One region of the Bacillus sp. JJ1562 genome, then DNA from elsewhere that is predicted to be linked to it. Evidence: riboswitches for the same ligand, from Rfam matches in the RefSeq annotation. Region 1 holds a riboswitch; the other holds the start of a gene.
The links. A riboswitch is a leader RNA that binds a small molecule or an ion and turns the genes downstream of it on or off. The one in region 1 is predicted to bind thiamine pyrophosphate.
Positions count from the first base shown of each region.

Region 1 (12,587 bases):
TCAATATGATACGTCCTTTTTGTTTAGCTCAAGAAGCGATCGGCTCTCTGGTCTAAGCCAATCGCTTCGAAAGGTTGGGGTTGTCTTATACTTGTCGCCGATAATCGGGCGCCTTGCACTTTTTTTGAACTATGCTCCAGGCGGCATACCGGCATCATCAAACCTTCGTTCGAGATTAACGAATTTATTGTATTCCTTTACGAATGCCAATGAAACAGTTCCTACCGGGCCGTTACGTTGCTTAGCAATGATAATCTCAATGATATTCTTATTCTCTGATTCTTTATCATAATAATCATCACGATATAAGAAAGCTACAATATCCGCATCTTGCTCAATACTTCCTGATTCACGAATATCTGACATCATCGGACGCTTGTCCTGTCTTTGTTCAACACCACGGGATAGCTGTGATAAGGCAATAACCGGGACCTTTAATTCACGAGCTAAAGCTTTTAAGGAACGAGAGATTTCAGAAACCTCTTGTTGGCGGTTTTCGCCACTTCTACCGCTACCTTGGATCAGCTGAAGATAATCAATCAGAATCATCCCTAATCCACTTTCCTGCTTAAGTCTACGGCATTTTGAACGAATCTCATTTACACGAACACCTGGGGTATCATCAATATAAATTCCTGAATTTGATAAACTTCCCATTGCCATCGTTAGCTTACTCCAATCCTCAGGTGTTAAGGAGCCTGTACGTAGATTTTGTGCATTGATGTTTCCTTCAGCACAAAGCATCCTCATCACAAGTTGTTCAGCACCCATCTCTAGACTAAAGATAGCGACATTCTCATCGGTCTTTGTTGCTACGTTTTGCGCAATGTTAAGAGCAAAGGCTGTCTTACCAACAGATGGACGGGCTGCTACGATAATTAAATCATTTCGTTGGAATCCAGCTGTCATTTTGTCAAGCTCAGTAAACCCTGTTGGGATTCCCGTAATATCACCTACACGATTAGTAAGGGTTTCAATATTATCATAGGTTTGGACGAGAACATCTTTAATATTTTGGAAAGCACCCGCATTTTTACGGTTTGCCACTTCCATAATGTTTTTTTCGGCCTCAGTTAAAAGAGAATCAACCTCGTCTTCGCGTGAATAACCGTCCGTTGCAATCGTCGTTGCCGTACGAATGAGTCGACGTAAAATTGATTTTTCCTCAATGATCTTCGCATAGTATTCAATATTACCGGCTGTTGGTACAGAGCCTGCCAAATCACTTAAGTAAGAAACTCCACCAATTTCGTCCAAAATTTTTGCATCCGCTAACTCAGAAGTAACCGTTACAAGGTCGACCGGTTCACCTTTATCCGAGAGACTTAGTATCGCTTCAAAAATCTTCTGGTGGGCTGTCCGATAAAAGTCTTCTGGAATCAATAATTCTGAGGCAAGAGTAAGTGAGCTCGGCTCTAGAAAAATCGCACCTAAAACTGCCTGCTCTGCCTCTATATTTTGCGGAGGAATACGATCAGCAAAAATGTCACTCAACTATTCTCCACTCCCTTTATTAGTAAGTTCATAATTTTTTTAGTCTATCTATCTATTATACTTATTTCGGAATAAAAAAGCTTGTTATACGAAAAAATGTGATCTTGTATGTAAACAAAACCACATTTTTCATTCTATCTGTTTTCCCTATTCTTTTTCAATGGAAATTACTGTTCTTTGACATGTACCTTCACAGTTGCTGATACTTCTTGGTGTAATTTGACAGGTACATTTGTATAGCCTAATGCCCTAATTCCATCTGGAAGATCGAATTTACGCTTATCAATTTTGAATCCATGCTTTTTCGCAAGCTCGTCGGCAATTTGCTTACTAGTTACAGAACCGAATAAACGACCGCCTTCACCTGCCTTTGCATGCAATTCAACTGTTAGAGTCTCAAGCTTTTCTTTCAATTGCTTTGACTGGGCTAATTCTTCTGCCGCTTCTTTTGATTCTTTATTTTTCTTTGCTTCTAGTGTTTTCATGTTTGCTGGTGTCGCTTCAATGGCTAGGTTTTGCTTCAATAGGAAATTGTGTGCATACCCATCAGATACGTTCTTCACTTCTCCTTTTTTTCCTTTACCTTTTACATCTTTCAAGAAAATAACCTTCATTCCTTGGTACCTCCTTCTAAATACTCATCTATAACCAAAAGTAGCTGTTCTTCTGCTTCTTCTATCGTTGTATCAACTAATTGCGTAGCTGCATTTGTTAAATGACCTCCGCCACCTAAACCTTCCATAATCAATTGTACATTGATCTCTCCTAATGAACGAGCACTGATCCCAACTCGTGAGTCATGCCTGATCGAAATCACGAATGAAGCGACTACATCATTCATCGTAAGCAATGTATCTGCTGCTTGAGCAATCATCACTTGGTCGAAAGTCTCACTCTCTTCCCCTTTTGCAATCGCAATTCCACTTTTATAAATAAATGCTGACTCAATAAGTCTTGAGCGCTTTTTAAAATGATCCATATTTTCTTTAAGGAATTTCTGTACAAGGACAGTGTCCGCACCATGAGCGCGTAGATAGGATGCCGCATCAAATGTTCTTGATCCGGTTCGAAGCGTAAAACTCTTTGTATCGACAATAATTCCCGCAAGTAAAGCAGTCGCCTCAAGCATATTAATTTTCTTTCGCTTTGGCTGATATTCAAGAAGCTCTGTAACCAACTCCGCTGTTGATGATGCATATGGCTCCATATAAACGAGTAATGGTGATTGAATAAATTCCTCGCCGCGACGGTGATGGTCGATAACCACTACTTTATCAATTTTTGTTATGAGTTTTTCCTCAATGACGAGCGATGGCTTATGGGTGTCAACAACAACGAGCAGCGTATCGTTTGTAGCTATTTCAAGAGCTTGTTCAGGTGTAATAAAATACGACCAAAGCTCCGTATTTTCCTTCACTTCCTCAAGTAGACGTCCAACACCTGAATCAATTTCATTTGAATTTAATACAATGTAGCCTTCTTTATGGTTCATTTGTGCCACTTTTAAAATCCCGATGGAAGCCCCTACTGCATCCATATCAGGGTATTTATGGCCCATTATAATGACTTTATCACTGTCTGTGACAATTTCCTTTAATGCATGAGAAATCACGCGAGCGCGGACTCTAGTACGTTTTTCCATTGGATTCGTTTTGCCACCATAAAACTTAACCTTCCCATTTGGAAGTTTAATGGCAACTTGGTCTCCACCACGTCCCAATGCTAAGTCCAAACTTGATTGTGCTGCAGCTCCTAGTTCCGGAAGTGTTGGAACCCCAATTCCAATCCCGATACTTAAGGTCAGTGCTACACTATCCTTTGCGGTAGTTTCCCTCACATCATCCAAAATCGTAAATTTTGTTTTTTCAAGGCTTGATAAGATTTCTTCATTCAACACTGCAATAAATCGCTCAGATGAAGTCCTCTTTAAAAACACACCATGTTCAGTTGCCCATTCGTTTAAGATTGACGTAACCTGGCTATTTAACGAGCTTTTCCGTTGATCATCCATCCCCTGGGTTACTTCATCATAATTATCTAAAAAGATAATCCCTAATACGGTTCGCTCAGCCTCATACAATTGCACAATTTCCATTTGTTCAGTAACATCAAAGAAATAAAGTAGGCGTTCTTCTCTCCTTATAATGACCTTAAATTTCTGCTCATTTAATGTGATTGTTTCACTTTCAATCTCTTGCTGAATTAGTGGAACAATTAGTTCCTCAACATCATATAGAGATCTTCCTACCAGTGTATCAGCATCAAGAAAGTTCGATAAATAGGCATTAGCCCACTCAACCTGAAACTCCTCGTTATAAAGCAATATCCCAATTGGCATTTCCATTAACGCTTCTTCGCCAACTTTTTTTAAGCGATACGAAAGGGTCGAGATATAATGCTCCATTTCCTTTTTTAAAAGTGAGTTTGCTTTTAATAAAAAATACACAATGAGTCCAAGGAGCAGAAAACATGCTAACCCAATCATCCAATGAGAAAAAATGAGAATTGCACTAAAAATACTTGTAATCACAAGCAATGCATAAATAGGATAGCGAAATAACTTCCTTTTGTAAAAGTCTGGCATGTATTTTCAGCTCCTAAAGCTTTGTTTTACTTCTTTCCACTAATTCGATTTCGCAGTTGAAATCCTAAGTCAATTATACCTAAGATTCGAATAATATAAAGAAGAAATGGCGATAAGACTGTCAATACAATTGGCACAGCCTTTGTGATTCCTTTTTGATGACAGAAATAATAAATGAAGGACAAGCCTTGAATCACCATAAACAACTGCAAAACAAAAAAGAGATTTAAAAAGGCGGTATACCCAAACGTGCCCTTTTCCATTTCAACAAAGCTTAAAAGTAAGATCAGTAAGTAATACCATAAAATACTTTTAGGAAAATTAATATCACGAAACGGTGGGAATGGATTCATTTTCACTTTAAGTCGTATAAGCACCGGTTTCATTGCTACAACCGTTACAAAAGCTAAAAACATCGCAATTAAAACAAACATGCTTGGGATCATGTATTGTATCATCTCAATTGATTCTTCCAGTTGTGCAATGACCTCTGTATTTACTTCTCCTCCTGTTGCCCTCATTATACTCTCAGCCATGGCAAAAGATTCCCGTGAGCTTTCTCGAATCAAATCAATGACATCAATTTGTAGGATCGAAATCGCTGTTACATACAGTAGCACGATCGAGAACAAATACGACAAACAGGAGCCTAAAAATAGCTCGATTCCACTTCTTCCCCGGTTAATTAGTTCGCCTAATAAGATCCCCGAAATTCCAAACACAATCGTATGTATAATCCCAAAGACAGAACCTAGTAGCCCTGATAATAAAAAGGCAATTAGAATAAATAGCAATGACTGCTTTACTCTATATTTCACGGTAAACAGGATAAATGGAATGGGCAAAAGGAATGAAAACACGATTCCAAGTAGTGGGATATATAAAGTAAGAAGTAATAGTACACTATATACTGCTAAAAGCATGGCGCCTTCTGTTAAAGTTTTTGCGTTTTTCAAATTTTCACCTCAACTTATATTACAACCCTCTAAATACAAGAGCTAGTTTTTACAATCACCTTCTATTTTAAAGATTTACTAGAAAGTCTTCAACTTTTTGACTTCCACAAGATATGGTGACTTCGACGTTTGACACAGGACTTGTCAGTCTTTATTCAAAGTTCCTCCTGTGACTGAAACTTTTTGTTTTACTTTTCCCTATTTTCTATTATGATAGTAATCATATGATAAAAACGTAACCACAAGGGGAGCAATTTTGCTGAGAGTGAACGTTCGAGTTCAGACCCTTCGAACCTGTTAGTTAGTGCTAGCGTAGGGATGTGAGAGTTACCTGAGAACTAATACTTTTATTAAAGTTGTTCTCCTTTGGGGTACGTTATTTTACAACATACTTCAAGGGGGATTTTTTTATGAGAAACACAAGACTACAGGCAATGATCGAAGCTGCAATTTTTGCAGCGTTAGCCCTAATTTTGGATCTACTTCCATCAATTGATATTACACCAGCCATATCCATTTCAATTGCTATGGTCCCTGTTTTTATCATTGCATTAAGATGGGGTATAAAAATAGGAATGTTATCCGGGTTGTTATGGGGACTACTTCAGTTAGTATTTGACCCATGGATTGTACACCCAGTTCAAGCCATTATGGAATACATCCTTGCCTTTTCATTCATTGGATTAGGAGGTATATTCAAGTCAATTGTGCAAGAAAGTCTAAAAAACAATCAAAAGCCAAAAGCAATTTTTGCTATTACTTTTGCAATATTTATTGGTAGTCTCGCACGCTATTTTTGGCATTTCCTAGCAGGCTTTCTCTTTATTGAATACTTTGCACCAGAAATTCAAAACCCAGTATGGTACTCCTTCACCTTTAACGGAATAACAATGCTAGCAACATTTGCATTATGTACAATCGTATTATCAATCCTAATCATTGCTTCACCTCGTTTTTTCGTACTAAAAAAATAGGAACCACAGGGACGGTTCTCTTGGTTCCTAACGAAAAATTAATGCAAAAAAGCGATGACCGCATTTGACGATCATCGCTTTTCTATATTATTCACCAGATACATATGGTAATAATGCCATTGTACGAGCACGTTTAATAGCAACAGTTAATTTACGTTGGTATTTTGCACTTGTACCAGTTACACGACGAGGTAATATTTTACCACGCTCAGAAACGAATTTTTTAAGTAAATCTACTTCTTTGTAATCGATGTGTGTAATTCCATTAGCTGTGAAGTAACACACTTTACGACGCTTTGCACGTCCACCTTTACGTCCGCCTGCCATCGATTTTCCCTCCTTTTTTATGTTTTGATTTATACGATTGACTTACAAATTAGAACGGAAGATCGTCATCTGAAATATCGATAGGCTGTCCATCATTTGCAAATGGATCTTGGTCTACTCTTGTAGGTCCTTGGTTTTGATTTGGGTTCTGACTCTGTCCAAATGGAGAGTATCCACCTTGGCCACCGCCTTGATTGCCACCCTGGTTGCCACCATAGCCACCTTGATTGCCACCATAGCCTCCGCCTTGGTTTCCACCAAAGTTACCTCCACCGCTGCGCTGTTGGTCATTCGCATTTCTAGGTTCAAGGAACTGAACACTTTCCGCTACAACCTCAGTAACATATACGCGTTTGCCATCCTGACCTTCATAATTTCTTGTTTGAAGACGACCATCGACGCCTGCTAAGCTTCCTTTCTTTAGGAAGTTTGCCACATTTTCGGCTGGTCGGCGCCATATGACGCAATTAATGAAGTCAGCTTCACGTTCGCCTGACTGATTCGTAAATGTTCGATTCACTGCAAGTGTAAAGGTTGCAACTGCAACTCCACTTGGGGTATATCGTAATTCAGGATCCTTTGTAAGTCTCCCAACGAGAACTACGCGATTCATCATCAGAACCATCTCCTTAACAGGATATTGAAACAGAGTCTATACTCTATAAAAATTCTTATTCTTCTTCTTTAACAATGATATGACGGATAATGTCTTCACTGATCTTCGCTAAACGATCGAATTCGCTAACAGCTTCAGCGTTTGACATTACGTTAAGAATCATGTAATAACCATCGCGGAAATCATTGATTTCATAAGCTAAACGGCGCTTACCCCATTCTTTTACGTTTGTAATCTCCGCACCATTGTCAGTTAAAACGCCATTAAAACGCTCAACTAAAGCCTTTTTCGCTTCATCATCAATGTTTGGACGGATGATATACATAACTTCGTATTTTCTCATCACGTTACACCTCCTTTTGGACTAACGGCCCTTTATCTAAAAAGGGCAAGGAGCAATTATTTCAATTACTCACAGAAAAATATTATACCACATGAATAAATTGTAGGCAAGAAATCTTTAAAATAGAGAAAACCACAAAACGAATACTTCGTTCTGTGGCTATTCTCAACATTCCTTATACATTAAATCGGAAATGGATAACATCTCCATCTTGAACAATATATTCTTTCCCTTCAAGACGTACCTTACCTGCTTCACGAGCAGCATTCATCGAGCCACCTGCAAGCAAATCTTCGTACGATACCGTCTCCGCGCGAATAAATCCTCGTTCGAAATCAGTATGAATGATCCCTGCACACTGTGGTGCTTTCATTCCTTTTCTAAACGTCCACGCTCTTACCTCTTGTACACCAGCTGTAAAATACGTAGCAAGGCCTAATAAATGATATGCAGTACGAATCAATTGATCAAGTCCAGATTCCTCAATACCAAGCTCTTCAAGGAACATTGCCTTTTCTTCCCCTTCAAGCTCCGCGATCTCTGACTCAATCTTCGCACAAACAACAATGACTTCAGCATTGTCCTTTTGTGCAAACTCACGAACCAATTGAACGTACTCATTTGAAGAAGGATCCACTACATCATCTTCACCAACATTAGCAACGTATAAAACTGGTTTACTTGTTAGTAAATGCATGCCTTTTACATACTTCATTTGTTCATCCGTAAATTCAATTGCACGAGCCGGCTGTTCAGTTTCGAATGCTTCTTTTAAAATCACTAGCACCTCATGCTCTGCAACAGCATCCTTGTCCTTTTGCTTTGCAAGCTTCCCAACACGGTCAATACGCTTATCTACTGATTCTAAATCAGCTAAAATAAGCTCTAAATTAATTGTCTCAATATCTGCAATTGGGTCGACCTTACCTGCTACGTGCGTAATATTGTCATCTGCAAAACAACGTACAACATGACAAATCGCATCCACTTGGCGGATATGTGATAGGAACTTATTACCAAGCCCTTCACCTTTACTAGCACCTTTTACAATCCCTGCAATATCCGTAAATTCAAAAGTAGTTGGGACAGTCTTTTTTGGTTGTACTAATTCTGTTAATTTATTTAAACGCGCATCCGGCACTTCAACAATCCCCACGTTTGGGTCGATTGTACAGAACGGATAGTTCGCTGATTCTGCGCCTGCTTGTGTAATTGCATTAAAAAGAGTTGATTTCCCAACGTTTGGAAGACCAACGATACCTGCTGTTAACGCCATTGATTTTTCCACTCCTCTTATCCGTAACATACTTACTAGCCTTCAACAATTATAGATATTCCTTGTAAAAAACACAAGCCGTTTCGGCTAGAAACGGCTATCGGATGAATACCCAATATCTTATTCGTTCACCTTCTCGATTCCAACAAGGCAATCATATAACGTACTACCAAGTCCATTATCGGATACCTGATGAGAAGTAAGTTGATTCACACTGCCACCAAAGATATGCCATTGTCCTTCATCGATACACACAATATTCGTGGCTGAATCCTTTAAAATCTGGACCTTCCCTGAAATTTCACCACGATCATTAAACACCCTGACCATATCATTTGGCTCAAGACCCTTTTGTTCTGCAATATCCTTTGAGATTTCAACCTTTACCGATTGCAATCCTTCAATCAAATGATAATTTTGTGAATGATTAGAGCGTAAAGGATGAATTGTTAATAATGAATATGGATATCTTTTTGCTAAATCTTGGTCTGAATGAATTGATTCCCTCGGATATGAAATTTTCAAACGCCCATCATACCCTTTTATCTCTCCCAGAGATGAGGTGAACTCAAATTTTCCAGACTGGGTTGTAAAGTGAAAATCATGCCATGGAACAAGCTGTACTGGAAGCGGAACATGGCTCTTCTCTTTAATTAATTCCAAAGTAATTCCTTTATCCTGTAATGAACTTAATCCCATTTTTATATATTCTTCTCTTGAATAGTCGAAATCTTCTCCAAAGCCAAGCCTTTTTGCTAATTCCGTCCATATCCATACATCTGATTTTGCTTCACCACGAGCTTCGACTAGCTTTTGACCATAATTGACAAAGTGATGGTACATGGACGAATAGTAAATATCCTCTTCCTCAAAAACAGTTGCTGATGGAAGTACATAATCCGCTAACCTTGCAGTATCAGTCATATACTGTTCTAGTACAACTACTGTGTCTACTGACTCAAAGGCTTCCTGCACAAGGGCTGTATTTGGTACCTGTGTTAATGGATTCCCACATGATACCATGATCATCTTGATTGGAGGCTCTGAAGCCGTTAAGATTTTTTCCGCTTGCTCAGTCATTACAAATGCTCTTGATTCTTTCTTCCTCTCCGGAAGTGTCAATGCCGCACTATCAAAGCTTTGGCCAACCTGTGTATTTCCAAAATTGGCACCACCACCAGGAACCCCAACATTCCCACTAACAGCAACAAGAGCATCAATTAAACGGATTGTATTTCCTCCATTTGCGTAACGCTGCATTCCTAAGCCCATATAGGTTGTTGTTGGACCGTTACTATAAACGTGAGCTAATTTTGTAATTGTTTCACGTGGAACATTTGTCACTTTCTCGATGTGTTCAATTGAAACGGAATCAATTATATTTACTAAGTCTTCAAAACCAACTGTATAATTTTCAATAAAGTTTTTATCCTGTAGTCCTAAGCGAAGCAATTCCTTCATAATTCCAATCGCCAAAAACCCGTCCATTCCTGGGGTAATGGAGATATATGAATGTGCAATTTTAGCCGTACCATTATAAATGGGATCAATGACAATTATATTGACACCCTTCTTTTTCACTTCCTGTAAATAAGCGAATAAGTGGATATTCGTACGTGTTACATTTCTTCCCCAAATAATTACATTTTTACTATTATATATATCCTCAGGGGCATGGCTAGCTGCATTTCCAAAATCCCAATTTTGGGCTTCAATGCCTGAACCCCAACATATGCTACCAATTAATTCAGTCGCACCACCAAAACAATTAAAAAAGCGATCCGGAATCTTTGTTAAAAGTCCTCCATTTGCATAATCATGGCTATGCAATACTGCTGTGGATCCATATTTCTGTTTCACATCTAAAAGTCTCGCTGAAACTTCCGTTAAAGCTTGTTCCCACGTAATTCTTTGAAACTCTCCATCTATTTTTTTCAAAGGATAAAGAATCCGCTCATCAGAGTTTGTTCTTGCTTCCAACATACGACCTCTACCACAAATTTTCCCCTTCGTAATCGGATGTTCTTTATCACCATCAATTTTTATAACTTTCCCGTCTTCCACTTCTACGACAAAACCACAGCTATCCCAACAATTTAACGGACATGCAGATTTAAATGTGGTCACTTCACTCATCTCCCCACATAGTTCCAAATATCATATCCCCTATTATAAATGACCGCTTTAAAAATTCTATAAAAATGATTCACCACAACCAGCCAATTTTAGCCATCAAAAAAGCATGAGGCTTTATTCCTCATGCTTTACTAAAATCTTTTTTAGTTTTCGACCAAATTCTTTTCGTGGAATGAGCACACTATGTGCACAGCCCTCACATTTAATGCGAATATCCATCCCTAATCGAATGATTTTCCATTTATTTGCTCCACACGGATGAGGTTTCTTCATTTCTACAATATCATGTAATCCGTAGTCTTTTTCAACCATGACATTCACCCTTTATCCTTGTTATATGTTGTATTGTAACAGGAATTCATTTTAAATTGTAGCGATTTACAATTGGATAAAGCAAAATTACCGCTAACAAATATAAATTCGCAATACCATATAAAGGATATAAAATCGAAACGAGGGTTGAAAAACCAAAAGTCGTAAAAGGCACCATCAAAAGTATTAAAATAAAAGCAATTATCCACAGTGGCATTTTCATTTTTTCTTTAAATCGTGTGGATAATCCTAATAATCCCGATGCAGCCGTTGTGAATATCGCACCAAATAAAAGAATGGACATGATAAACACGGCTATGTAAGGGAAACCTTTCAGGATCACAAACAACGGAATTTCATATAGCATGATTTCCTGTGCTACTTCAATGAGAGCCTCATTATAAATAAAGGTAATAACACCTAAAAACAATCCACTTCCAATACTTGCAACCCAGGCCTCCCCTTTTGATTTCATTTCCTTCCCAATCGCACCTAATACAGCAACAAGTGGTAAAATATTTAGTGCTGTAAACGTAAAGGCTGACGGCCAATTGCTCTGTTCATGGAGAACAAAGGATAATTCCTTACCACTCGATGATAAGAAAATATACAGAACCGTCACTAAAAAAATAATTAAGGCTGGAATAACCACCATATTTATTGAGATTAAACCATTTATATTCCATAAAAAGACCAAAACAAGTAGAAATCCAAATAGGATGATCCCCCACCAAAACGGAATACTAAACAATTCTAAAGTAGCACCACCACCTGCTAACATTACGACTGTGGTAGAAAACAAGTATAATATCGTAATCACATCATACACATGGGAAACCTTTTCCCCCACTAATTCTTTTAAAACTGGAACAAAATGTTCTGCTTTTTTTTCATAGCTAATTTTCATAATGATATAGCAGCAAATGATAAAAATGAATGTAAAGAAAATAATGGCCAAGCCACTCTGCTCACCATAAAACTGCCAAATCTCTCTTCCAGACGCATAACCTGCACCAATCGCAGTACCTAAAATCAAAAACATCCACCGAATCCCTGCCTGAAACATGCAATCCCCCCATCACTTATGGTCCTTCAATCTAAATCGAACATATTGCAAATCTAAGATTCTTTTTTATTCAGATGTATAGAATTTAAGATTCTTCCGTATACTGTTACTACAGTTAAAAAGGGGTGAAACCTATGAATCTACGATACAAATTATTTGACCATCTAAAAAATGAACCTTTTCGCATTCCACATGATCAAGAACTAGCTGACCACCAAATTGCCCAAAAAATTACTTCAATGCTCCCATCTACGACCAATCAACAAATTGTTATATTTTGCATCGGTACAGATCGTTCCACTGGCGATTGTCTTGGACCTTTAATCGGTACAAAAATCACCGAAAAAGGACTGTCCCACTTTCATGTATATGGCACATTGGACGAACCTATTCATGCAGTTAATCTTCAAGAAAAAATTGAGGAAATAAATCAGAGATATTCAAACCCTTTTATTATTGGAATAGATGCCTGTTTAGGTAGATTAAAGAGCGTGGGGTCTATT
Region 1 is NZ_JBALOQ010000026.1:22,495-35,081, reverse strand. It holds gene dnaB (replicative DNA helicase) at 130-1,494, opposite strand; gene rplI (50S ribosomal protein L9) at 1,662-2,108, opposite strand; gene V7097_RS17320 (DHH family phosphoesterase) at 2,105-4,078, opposite strand; gene V7097_RS17315 (YybS family protein) at 4,105-5,034, opposite strand; TPP riboswitch at 5,269-5,370, shown strand; gene thiT (energy-coupled thiamine transporter ThiT) at 5,445-6,008, shown strand; gene rpsR (30S ribosomal protein S18) at 6,096-6,335, opposite strand; gene ssb (single-stranded DNA-binding protein) at 6,385-6,951, opposite strand; gene rpsF (30S ribosomal protein S6) at 7,007-7,294, opposite strand; gene ychF (redox-regulated ATPase YchF) at 7,470-8,570, opposite strand; gene V7097_RS17285 (molybdopterin-dependent oxidoreductase) at 8,691-10,706, opposite strand; gene V7097_RS17280 (DUF951 domain-containing protein) at 10,821-11,018, opposite strand; gene V7097_RS17275 (YkvI family membrane protein) at 11,065-12,084, opposite strand; gene yyaC (spore protease YyaC) at 12,219-12,587, shown strand, end outside.

Region 2 (12,587 bases), on a different contig from region 1:
TCGTGCGCTTTTCCGGAATTTAAAAGCGGGTGAAATCGTTGAGGGTGGAAGTACGATTACACAGCAATTAACAAAGAATGTATTTCTAACTCATGAACAAACATTGAAAAGAAAAATAGAAGAATTCTTCCTTGCACAAAAAATTGAACGTACTTTTTCAAAAGAGAAAATCATTGAAATGTATTTAAACCAAATTTACTTTGGTGAAGGAGCATGGGGGATAAAAAACGCTGCAAGAACGTATTTTGGTAAAGAGGTTAACGACTTAACGGTGAGTGAAGGTGCAATACTTGCAGGTTTAATCAAATCACCTTCTAGAATGAATCCATTAATTGATCAAGAAAAATCAATAAACAGAAGAGATCTTACCTTAGCAATGATGGAGGATCAGGGATATCTTACCTCTAATCAAGTAAAGGAAGCAAAAGCGCAAGAGATGGTGTTTGAAGGGCGCCAGCTTGATCAGTATGAAGGAAAGTATCCATACTATATTGATCATATTATCGAAGAAGCGATTAAAAAATATGGTCTCACACAAAATGAAGTCATGTCTGGTGGCTTAGAAATTTATACAGAACTGGATCCTCACATGCAGGAATCCGTCGAAAACATTTTTAAAAACGACAGCCTATTTCCTGCTAGCACGGAGGATCAATTACTTCAAAGCGGTGCTATATTAATAGATCCTAAGACTGGTGGAATCAGCGCTTTAGTTGGGGGACGAGGTGAGCATGTGTTTCGAGGCTTCAATCATGCGACCCAATTAAGAAGACAGCCAGGTTCAACAATTAAACCACTTGCTGTTTATACGCCAGCACTTGAGCAAGGCTATAGCATTTATGATGTATTGCCGGATAAACCAATGAGTTTCAATGGCTATCAGCCATTAAATGTTTCCGGAAATTTTAAAGGCAGTGTTACCATTAATGATGCGGTAAGGGACTCTGATAATGTTCCAGCGGTATGGCTTTTAAACAAAATTGGACTGAAAACAGGTATCGATTCTGTAAAAGAGTTTGGGCTTCCGATTACAGAAAATGATCAAAACCTAAGTATTGCACTTGGTGGCCTTGATAAAGGCGTTGCTCCGATTCATATGGCCGAAGCTTTTACAACATTTCCTAATGAAGGGAAAAAAACGAATGCACATGCCATTTCAAAAATTGTCGATGCCAATGGTGAAATAATTGCCGAGTGGAATGAAGAGCCTGTACAAGTTACGACCCCTGAGGTTGCTAAAAGAATGACATTTATGCTAAAAGGTGTTGTTGAAGACGGTTCTGGTCGTCATGCTAAAATTGAAGGAAGAGAAGTGGCAGGAAAGACAGGTTCTACCCAGGTACCCATTGAGGGCATTGATGGAGCTAAGGATATTTGGATGGTCGGATACACACCAGAGCTCGTTGGTGCAGTATGGCTCGGATATGACAAGACAGATGAGAGTCATTATCTAACAAATTCAAGTGCTACTGCAGCCACTATTTTTAGAGAAATGGTTCAGCAATCATTAAGTAATGTATCACCAAGTTCTTTCAATCTTCCAGCCTATCAGCCTCCTATTAGAAAGAGTGAGAATGAGTGGAAGGAAAGCAATGGGCAAGAAAAGAACAAAGATAAGTGGAAAGAGGAACAAAAGAAGCAGAAGGAAGAAGAGAAAAAACGGAAAAAAGAAGAGAAAGAACGGAAAAAGGAAGAAAAAAAGAAAGACAAAGATGATGACTAAACTAGCAAGTTCCCGAATAATGGGAACTTGCTTTATTTTTTGTTTTTTGAATGTCGTATAAGAAATACTTATGAAATCCTATAATGAAAAAAGTATTTATTCGGGAACGATTGTAGAGTATTGTAGGATTAGGAATAATTCGTGTGACTTTATTCCTATTACTTCGAATCTATGAAAGATGTTGGTGCTAATGAAAAAAGGATTACTTTTTGGACTTGCTTATGGCTTGTTTATCCTTTTAGCAGTTGGAATTGGTCTATATTATTCCACTTTTGAGGTACCTAATAATAAAATAGTCAGCGATGCTAAACAAAAAGTGGATACTCAAAGTTTTGAGGAAGCCCTTAAAGCTGATAATGAGAGAGTTGAAAAGAAAAAAGAGGTCCAAAACGATAATAGATGGAAGCCATCTCCGACCTTTGTTTTGGTCGCCATATCCATTGGGGCAATTGTCGATATCGTGATTGTGATTCTCTGGGCACGTCATGAGAATAAAAAAAGGAAATTCGAGAAAAACGAAATTCTGATTAATAAAAAACGGATCACTGACTACAACATCTTCTGGTGGATAATAGGGTTAGGCATTGTCCAAAAAAAGAATGACAAATTGGTTATCTACTGGAGATATGTGATGGCGTATATTGTGATTGGGTTCTTACTTAAGGCTTGGATTACGAAAGAATTCATGTAACGATACATAGTCGACATACTTTTACAAAAGTTTGAAAAAAATTCATAAAAAAATGAAACCTTTTTCAACTATGATTCGTAAATGAGAATGTAAAGAAAATTACAAAATTATCAATTGAATATGGAGGTGAAGCTATGGAGTTATTTGGGTATGATATTCAAACGATTTATTTGATTGGCTTAGTCATATGTGGAATTGGTACCCTGCTGTTTATCTTATTTGGTGACTTTTTAGAGGGAATTTTCCCAGACAGTTTTTTAAGTCCAACACTCATTTTTTCTTTCCTCACGTTTTTAAGCGCATCTGGTTACATTTTTGAAAAATTGCTTTCCTTTCATAGTTTCTTAATTTTTGTTATTTCACTCGTATTAGCACTTATTTTAGTCACATTATTGAATGTTTTCGTCTTGATTCCATTGTCTTCTGCAGAAGAATCGATGGTTTACAGAGAAGAGGATTTGAAAGGACGAATTGGCAAGGTCATTACTTCAATTCCAGTTGATGGCTTCGGTGAAGTAGTCATTGAAGGAATCAGTGGAACAATCGCTAAATCTGCAAAAAGCTTTAATAATGAACCAATTCCATATGATGAAAAGGTTCTTATTATAGATATTAAAGAAGGCGTTGTATACGTCTTACCTTACCAAAACATGAGAATTAAAGGGGGAAATGAACTATGACAACAGCTATTTGGATTGTAATTGGAGTTGTCGCATTTTTACTACTTGCACTTATTGGTGTATTTGTTTCAAAGTACAAAACCGCTGGTCCCGATGAAGCTTTAATTGTAACCGGAAGCTATTTAGGCGGGAAAAATGTTCACGTTGACGAAGGTGGAAATCGAATCAAAATTGTACGTGGTGGCGGTACCTTTGTGCTACCAGTATTCCAACAATCCGAACCATTAAGTCTCTTATCTAGTAAACTAGATGTTTCTACACCTGAAGTATATACAGAGCAGGGTGTACCAGTAATGGCTGATGGAACTGCAATTATCAAAATTGGAGGCTCTATCTCTGAAATTGCTACAGCAGCAGAGCAATTTTTAGGGAAACGAAAAGAAGACAGAGAAAATGAAGCAAGAGAAGTATTAGAAGGTCATCTTCGTTCCATTCTTGGTTCGATGACTGTAGAAGAAATCTATAAAAATCGCGAAAAATTTTCTCAAGAGGTTCAACGAGTTGCATCACAGGATTTGGCAAAAATGGGTCTCATCATTGTATCATTTACAATCAAGGATGTTCGTGATAAAAACGGTTACCTCGATTCATTAGGGAAACCTAGAATTGCTCAGGTAAAACGTGATGCAGATATTGCGACTGCAGAGGCTGATAAGGAAACAAGAATTAAGCGAGCAGAGGCAGATAAAGAAGCCCAGAAATCTGAGCTAGAGCGCGCTACAGAAGTTGCTGAAGCAGAAAAAATCAATCAATTAAAAGTTGCGGAATTCCGAAGAGAGCAGGATATTGCAAAGGCTCGTGCTGACCAAGCCTATCACCTGGAAGAAGCTAGAGCAAAGCAGGAAGTTACCGAGCAGCAAATGCAAATCCAAATCATTGAAAGACAGAAGCAAATTGAGCTTGAAGAAAAAGAGATTTTACGTCGTGAAAAGCAATACGATTCAGAGGTTAAGAAGAAGGCAGATGCTGACCGTTATGCAGTTGTTCAAGCGGCAGAGGCGGAAAAAGCGAAACAATTGGCGGAAGCAGATGCGAATAAATACCGAATCGAAGCAATGGCAAAAGCGGAAGCAGAGAAAATCCGTATCGATGGTCTTGCAAAAGCAGAAGCCCAACGTGCACAAGGGGAAGCAGAAGCAGACATTATCCGCTTAACGGGTCTTGCAGAAGCAGAAGCAAAACAAAAAATCGCAGAAGCATTCGAGCAATATGGAAAAGCGGCTATCCTCGATATGGTTATTAAAATGCTACCTCAATATGCGAAAGAAGTGGCTGCGCCATTATCAAACATTGATAAAATTACGGTTGTGGATACTGGAAGTAGCGGGGAAAACAGCGGTGCCAATAAGGTAACAGGATATGCGACAAACCTAATGTCAACCCTCCAGGAATCGTTGAAGGCATCCTCTGGTATTGATGTAAAAGAAATTATTGAAAACCTGTCAGGAAAAGGAAATGTTAGAAATAGTATCGACAATTTAACTGAAGAATTAGTTCAAACAAGAAAAGCCACACCAACTGATAACGAGTAATCATACTAGGAAAAGAAGCCAAAACATGTTTAAGTTGGCTTCTTTTTTGGGTTAAACTAGGCAAAAAAGAATATAACAAAAATATTTTTTAAAAATGAAATGAACTTTTTGGTTGCCTCATTCGTACTACAAACGAAAAATAAAGATAATCAAATTTTCTTGGGGGAGAATTCATTGCATGGATGAAAAGGAACTAATTCGCAGTGCAAAGCGTGGTGACTCACTCGCGTTTGCGATGCTTTTTAAGGAGCATTATCCTTTTTTAGTAAAATACTTAATAAAAGTTACAATGAAGCCTGATATTGCCGAAGACCTGGCACAGGAAGCAATGATGAAAAGTATGGAAAAAATCAAAATGTATAACGGAAAAGCAAAATTCTCCTCATGGCTCATAACAATTGCGACAAACTTATACATTGACGATCTTCGAAGAAAGAAACGCGAACAAAACTATCAGCATCAGGAACAAGCATTACGCAAAATGAAATGGCAATTTGATAACCATTCTGAGGATTGGAATGATGTTCTTAACGCTTTAGGAAGGCTTTCTGATGAAATTCGGATTCCAATTGTTCTAAAACATTACTATGGCTATTCATATGAAGAAATAGCAGATATGCTTCATATCGCCCTTGGTACTGTTAAATCGAGAATACATAACGGAATCCAAACAGTAAGAAAGGAGTTGAGACCCAATGAAGAAAAACAAGCTATTCCTATTAAAGAACGAACCACAACATGAAGAAGACATAGAAACGGTTCAAGTCATAAATGAAGCACTTGCAAAAATAGATAAACATTTTTCGGTTTTCACTCCTGATTTGCGAGCTTTTGAACAAATGGTAGCAGTTGAACAACAGAAAGAAAAGAAGAAATTTAGACGGGATTTAACTGCCTTTATCTTGATTGCATTATTCATTATGACAGGTTTAATCACCGCATTTTTCAAACTGCCGCTTGTCTTTATCGTCATTCAAGGGATCGCAACAATTAGCTTCCCGATTTATAGCCTCTATCGATATCGAAAACGGGTGATGCGTACATGAAAACGGATGATATCAAATTCTGGATATTAATAGCCATCATCCTACTTATTCAAAGCTTTTGGTTATTTTTAGACGCAAGAAAGCGGGGGCATAATTACTGGTTTTGGGGAATATGGGGATTAATCCAAGCACCAATGCCGATCGTTTTTTATTTCATAGTTGCAAGAAAAATTTATCGACGCGGAGCAGGTAGAGAATGATGAGAAATATTGCGAAATATATTGTATTGATGATAGCCATTGTTGGACAAATAGTAGGAATTGTATTTTTGTTCATTGATATTTCAAAGGCGCTGATGTTCTATGCGTTTTACATGGTTGCCATTGTTCTATTATTTGCTTTATTAGTTTGGGAACGAAAACGAGAAAAAGTGGAGGATGACGAAAATGATTATCGTGACTACTGATTATGTACCCGGAAAAGAAGTGAAAGAACTAAAAGGATTTGTTAGAGGAGGAACTGTTCAGTCAAAGCATATTGGAAGAGATATTATGGCTGGATTGAAAACAATTGTTGGGGGTGAAATTTCAGATTACACTGAAATGCTGGAGGAATCCCGTCAAAAAGCAATTGGACGAATGGTAGATGACGCGAAGGCAAAAGGAGCAAATGCTGTTATTGCGATGCGTCTACAAACCTCATCTGTTATGCAAAATGCATCTGAAATTATCGCATATGGTACGGCAGTATATGTTGAATAGTAAAAACTGCAACTTTCAAAAAAGGCTTTTATAAATCGTATCTTCATGTTAGGATGGTACAAAGGAAAATATTTAAATATTTTAGTAGTTCCACTAGGGGTGCCTTAATAGGGTAATAATATTTTGTTAGGTCAAATACCTACGAATCTATTACTGAAGGCTGAGATTGAGGATTGAATTTTTTCATGACCTCAAGACCCTTAGAACCTGATCTGGTTTGTACCAGCGTAGGGAAGTGGGGAAACGGTCAATATGTTTTTTTATGCCTAAATCCAAACCACTTTCTTTACACTGCGTAGAGAAGGTGGTTTTTTATTTTGCTAATAACAATAAAGGGAGGAAAAATGAAAATGTTATTTTCAGAGGAAATTAGAAGAGAAGCAAATCAAATATGGGAGGCAAGCTTTGAGCATCCATTTGTAAAAGGAATTGGGGATGGTTCATTACCAATCAAGTGTTTTCGATATTACGTAAAACAGGATGCCTATTATCTTACTCACTTTGCAAAGGTGCAGTCATTAGGGGCAGCGAAGGCCGAGGATTTACATACGACAAACAGGATGGTAATTCATGCACAAGGGACCTATGAAGCCGAGTTATCCTTGCATAAAAGCTTTTCAAAGAGACTTGGAATCACGGATGAGGAGCGACATAACTTTAAGCCGGCACCTACAGCTTATGCATATACATCACATCTGTATAGGGCGGCATATTCTGGACATTTAGGTGATATTATTGCAGCTTTATTGCCTTGCTATTGGCTATATTACGAAATCGGTGAAAGGCTTCAAAGTTGCAAACCAGAAGAACCGATCTATCAGGAATGGATTGCTGCCTATGGTGGTGATTGGTTTAAAACCCTTGTTGAAGAACAAATTGATCGGATAAATGAATTAGCAGAAAAAGCAACGCAAGCAGACCGGAAACGTATGAAGGAACATTTTATCATTAGTAGCCAGTACGAATACTCCTTTTGGGAAATGGCCTACCGTTTAGAAAACTGGCCGGTTCAACACAAAGTAGAAGCATAATAGTCTACGAAAAAAGGAGAATTCTTCATGAATAAAGGACTAAAACTAACTGATATTTTGGTTACAATTGTAATTGCAATTGCATTCGGAATTGTTTATATCATTTGGGGCTCTTTGTATTATATTGTAAAGCCAATTGGGTTACATGCTGATCAGTTTCTATATGGTATGTGGTTTATTGCAGCGATTATTGCATACTTAGTTATTCGTAAGCCGGGAGTTGCCTTATTAGCAGAGATTGCAGCAGCCTCAGGGGAATTTATATTAGGGTCTCCATGGGGCCTAACTGTTCTTTTTTACGGTGTTGTTCAAGGGCTGTTTGCTGAAGCTGTATTTATGATATTTCGGTATAAAAGATATAATCTTGCTGTTGTTGTGTTAGCAGCTTCAGCATCTTGCTTAGGGTCTATAATTATGGATTTTGCTTATGGTGAAATCGTTGACTTAGCTACGTGGAATCTGGCTTTATTCCTAGTTGCTAGATTTGTAGGATCCATCCTATTTGCCGGTTTATTTGCACACTACCTTGTAAGAGTGTTAGAGATGACGGGAGTAACAAATCTTGTACGCCCACTATCGAAAAATGATTTTGATGCACTTGATCAAAAATAAAAGGGTGTCGAAAATGGAATCAATTACGTTTGTTGAAAAACTTCGATTAAAATTTCCGGGAGATGAGTCCTTACTTTTTAAGGACTTAACTTGCCATATTAAAAAAGGTGAGAAGGTTTTACTTCTTGGACCTTCAGGGTGTGGGAAATCAACACTCCTTCAGGTATTAAGTGGGATTATTCCGAACTCAGTTGAAGTACCAATGAAAACGGAATGCTTGCAGGTCCCATCAGAATGGGGTTATGTCTTCCAAGATCCTGATTCCCAGTTTTGTATGCCGTTTGTTGATGAAGAACTTGCATTTGTCCTGGAAAATCTAAAAATTCCTAGGGAACAAATGGAAGAGCGTATTAAAAGATATCTAAACCAGGGTGGGTTGGACTTAGAAAACATCCATACAAGCATTCAAACTTTGTCTGGGGGAATGAAACAACGTTTAGCCATTGCGGCAGTGTTGGCGCTAGTTCCTGATGTATTATTTTTAGATGAGCCAACAGCAATGCTTGATCCTGATGGGACAAAGGAGATTTGGGAGGTTATTAAGGATGTCGGGCATGATAAAACGTTGCTAATTGTCGAACACAAGCTTGATCATGTCCTTGAGATTGTGGACCGAATTATTCTTTTTAATGCTGAAGGAGAAATTATTGCTGATGGTAATAAGATAGAAATCTTATCCAATTTTGAAACGATCATGCGAGAGCAAGGGATTTGGTATCCAGGTGTCTGGGATCACTTTGTTCAAGACTTTGAATGGGTGCAACAAGAAAGTCCCGGCATAGATAATACTCCAGTTATTAGCCTTAAACACTTCAATGGGTATAGGCAGAAGAAGGAAAAAATTTGTGTGAATGATGTCAAGATTCACTCAGGAGAGTGGATTGTGATAAAGGGGAAGAATGGTGCTGGAAAAAGTACATTACTAGACTCACTGATGCAGTTTATTAAAACGACAGGTCACTATTCGCTATATGGGAATAACGTAAAAAATGGTAAGCGATTAAATGAAATGATGACCTTTGTTTTCCAAAACCCTGAGCTGCAATTTGTCACAAACTCTGTTTATGAGGAAATTGCATATTCCTTACGAGTTGATAAAAGAGATGAACAAGAAATCACAGCCTCGGTAGAGGAACTTTTACAAATTTTCAGTCTCACAAATCATAAAAACAAACATCCTTATCAGTTGTCGATGGGACAAAAAAGAAGATTAAGTGTAGCAGCCTCAATCGTAAGAGGTCAGCAAATTCTTTTGTTAGATGAACCTACATTTGGACTTGATTCAAAAAATACATTTGCACTCCTAACATTATTAGAAAAATACAGACAAAAGAACAAGACGATTATGATGGTTTCTCATGATATAAAAATTGAGATGTATTTTGCGACAAGGGTTTGGACGATTGAAAATGGTAAATTGATAAAAGATCAATTGGCTAAAAGGCAATTGTCAACCTTAACATCGTAACAGTGTAATGGGAGAAAGGAATATACAAATGGAACTTTCAAGTAAAATAACATGGCTTCATAGAACTAACCCAAGTGTAAAGCTGTTTGTATTGGTCAGCTTATGTATAGCTGTATTATTTATTGATAATCTTTATCTACTCATTCATACTTCGTTGGTCGTATTTATCTTATTTTTTGGTTTCACGGGACATTCGTTTAAAAGAATCATTTTACTTACGTTACCATTTTTCCTCATCTTTCTCTCAACCTCATCATCTATGATTCTATTTGGAAAAGGAGAAATGGTATTGTATAAGTGGGGACTGATTACAATATCAGAGGAAAGCATATATAAAGGATTAATTGTGGGATTTCGAGGAATTATTTTTGCGGGGCTTGGCCTGACCTTTGCATTAACTACAAGACCTGTTTTCCTTTTTTATTCTTTGATGCAGCAACTAAAGATGCCACCCAAATACGCATATAGCTTTATGGCGGGATTACGATTAATTCCTATTATGATAGAAGAGTTTCAAACAATACAAAATGCGATGCGTGTTCGTGGGGTTGAACGTCAAAAAGGGCTGCAATCTATCTTTTTTAAACTAAAAGCTTATTCAATTCCCTTATTATCGCAAAGTATTAGACGTGCTCATCGAATTGCGGTAGCAATGGAGGCAAAGCGATTTTCGAACCAAAAAAAACGAACCTTTTACTATGAGCTTACTCTATCCAAATACGATATGATTTTTATCCTATATTTTATGCTTATGTTAAGTCTTGGATACTATTTCTCCATTCAATTCTAACGATATATCATCAAGCTGCAAAACAATAAATGATATACCGCAAACGGCATAAACGATATATCATCAAGCCGCAAAACGATAAATGATATACTGCAAAGAGCATAAACGGTATATCATCCAACTGCAAAACGATAAATGGTATATCGCAAACAGCTTAAACGGTATATCATCCAACTGTAAAACGATAAATGGTATACCGCAAACAGCATAAACGGTATATCAACCAGCCGCAAAACAATAAATGATATACCGCAAATGACATAAACGGTATCACCCAGCCGCAAAACGATATATTTGATGAAAGCTAAGATGTCTTGATACTTCATTGAAGGGAATAAGATGTGTTACGATATTTTCAAGATTAAGGATAAAAAATTTGAATTGAAGATACATAGGAGTTTTAAGGAAGGAATGATCGAGTTGAATGAACGCTATTCTCGGCAAGAGTTATTTACCTCAATTGGAGTCCAAGGGCAACAGAAAATTAGAACGAAACATGTTCTTATAGTCGGTGCAGGTGCACTAGGTACTGGAAGTGCTGAGGGGCTTGTACGTGCCGGCATCGGTAAGCTGACAATCGTTGACCGTGACTATGTAGAATGGACAAATCTACAGCGACAACAATTATACAGTGAAGATGATGCGATCAATCGCTTACCAAAAGCGGTTGCAGCAAAGGAACGATTAGAAAAAATAAATTCAGATGTTGATATTCAGGCACATGTAATGGATGTTTCCATTCAGGAGATTGAAAATATTATTGAGGGCGTAGATTTAATAATCGATGCAACTGACAATTTTGATATAAGAATGCTCTTAAATGACGCATCACAAAAATACAACATCCCATGGATTTATGGGGCATGTGTTGGAAGTTATGGGATTAGTTATGCAATCCTGCCAGGGGAGACACCTTGTCTTCATTGTCTCCTTGAAACCGTACCTATGGGAGGACTTACTTGTGATACGGTTGGAATCATTAGCCCAGCTGTTCAAATGGTAGTTGCCTATCAAGTAACAGAGGCACTCAAATTATTGGTTGAGGATTACTTTGCACTGCGAAAAAAATTAGTATCATTTGATTTATGGAAAAATCAACATACTGCGATTAAGGTTGATCGCGTGAAAAAGGAAGGCTGTCTTTCCTGTGGAACAAATCCTACCTATCCATTTTTATCCTTTGAGAATCAAACAAAATCAGCGGTATTATGTGGAAGGGATTCAGTTCAAATACGACCTAGTGAAAAAATTGAAAGAGATTTAGAATCTATCGCAGAACTATTAACCGAGCAAGGTGGAAAAGTCGAAAAAAATCCATACTTATTATCATTTACAAAAGGTCCAAACAGAATGGTTGTATTCAAGGACGGTCGGGTCCTCATTCATGGAACAAAGGATCTATCCGAAGCAAGGAGTTTGTATCATCGATATTTAGGATAATTTCAAGTTGACTAGGTCAAAATACAGATTCACAAAATGTTCATTCCTTTGACAAAAAACTGCCTAAATATTGAACCTGATTTTTCCACATTTGATGATACTCTTATACCATAGAATAGATAATGGGGGAGTTATTGTGGAGGAATTATCAATTACATTTAATATTGCGGCAGCTTTAGTACTAGTGTTCTTTATAGGTGCAATTATCATCGAATCATAAGAAAAATCCACGATTACCTCGTGGATTTTTTGGTGTCTAGCTCCTGCGCCTAGCCCCTCGAGGTCACAAGCCAATCCATCAAGAAGGTCAAAGAGCAACCTTCTCGCTGGCTCGTCTTGTGCTTGTCGGGGCTGATCAAGGCGCATGCACTTTTCTTATTAATCTGCTGTATTAACCATAATTCCTGCCACCTGTTGAAGGCGAGCATAGAAGGCCTCTGCCGCATCACTAGTAAGGCCGGTTTCCTCGAAGGCTTCTTTCATACAGCGAAGCCAAGCTCTTGCGCGTGTTGGGGTTACCTCAAAAGGCATATGACGATATCTCATTGCCGGAGCTCCAAATTCATTACTATATAATGTCGGTCCTCCTGTAAATTGTGTTAAGAACAAATATTGCTTTCTTTTAATTTCCTCCATATCTCCTTCAAATAATGGAGCTAAATCAGGATCGGCATATACCTTTGGATAAAATGTATTCACTAAATTTTGGATGGCATCTGCGCCACCAATTTCTTCATATAAAGTATTGAGTTTAAAGTCCATGTAATCACCGCCACTTAATATTTCTTTATTAGTACTATACCAATACTAAAAATAACTCGGTGTGATTTAAATCACACATCCATATAATCATTCCCATGTAAAAGAATGTTT
Region 2 is NZ_JBALOQ010000035.1:20,761-33,347, forward strand. It holds gene V7097_RS19395 (transglycosylase domain-containing protein) at 1-1,723, shown strand, start outside; gene V7097_RS19400 (hypothetical protein) at 1,914-2,414, shown strand; gene V7097_RS19405 (NfeD family protein) at 2,549-3,094, shown strand; gene V7097_RS19410 (flotillin family protein) at 3,091-4,626, shown strand; gene sigY (RNA polymerase sigma factor SigY) at 4,805-5,368, shown strand; gene V7097_RS19420 (YxlC family protein) at 5,322-5,672, shown strand; gene V7097_RS19425 (sigmaY antisigma factor component) at 5,669-5,872, shown strand; gene V7097_RS19430 (hypothetical protein) at 5,869-6,078, shown strand; gene V7097_RS19435 (YbjQ family protein) at 6,059-6,373, shown strand; TPP riboswitch at 6,459-6,624, shown strand; gene tenA (thiaminase II) at 6,724-7,404, shown strand; gene V7097_RS19445 (ECF transporter S component) at 7,432-8,016, shown strand; gene V7097_RS19450 (ABC transporter ATP-binding protein) at 8,030-9,484, shown strand; gene V7097_RS19455 (energy-coupling factor transporter transmembrane component T family protein) at 9,507-10,274, shown strand; gene V7097_RS19460 (thiazole biosynthesis adenylyltransferase ThiF) at 10,695-11,714, shown strand; gene V7097_RS19465 (globin) at 12,093-12,476, opposite strand.
Region 2: it holds a riboswitch for thiamine pyrophosphate, as region 1 does, so the genes downstream of both, tenA (thiaminase II) here and thiT (energy-coupled thiamine transporter ThiT) in region 1, are expected to answer to the same signal.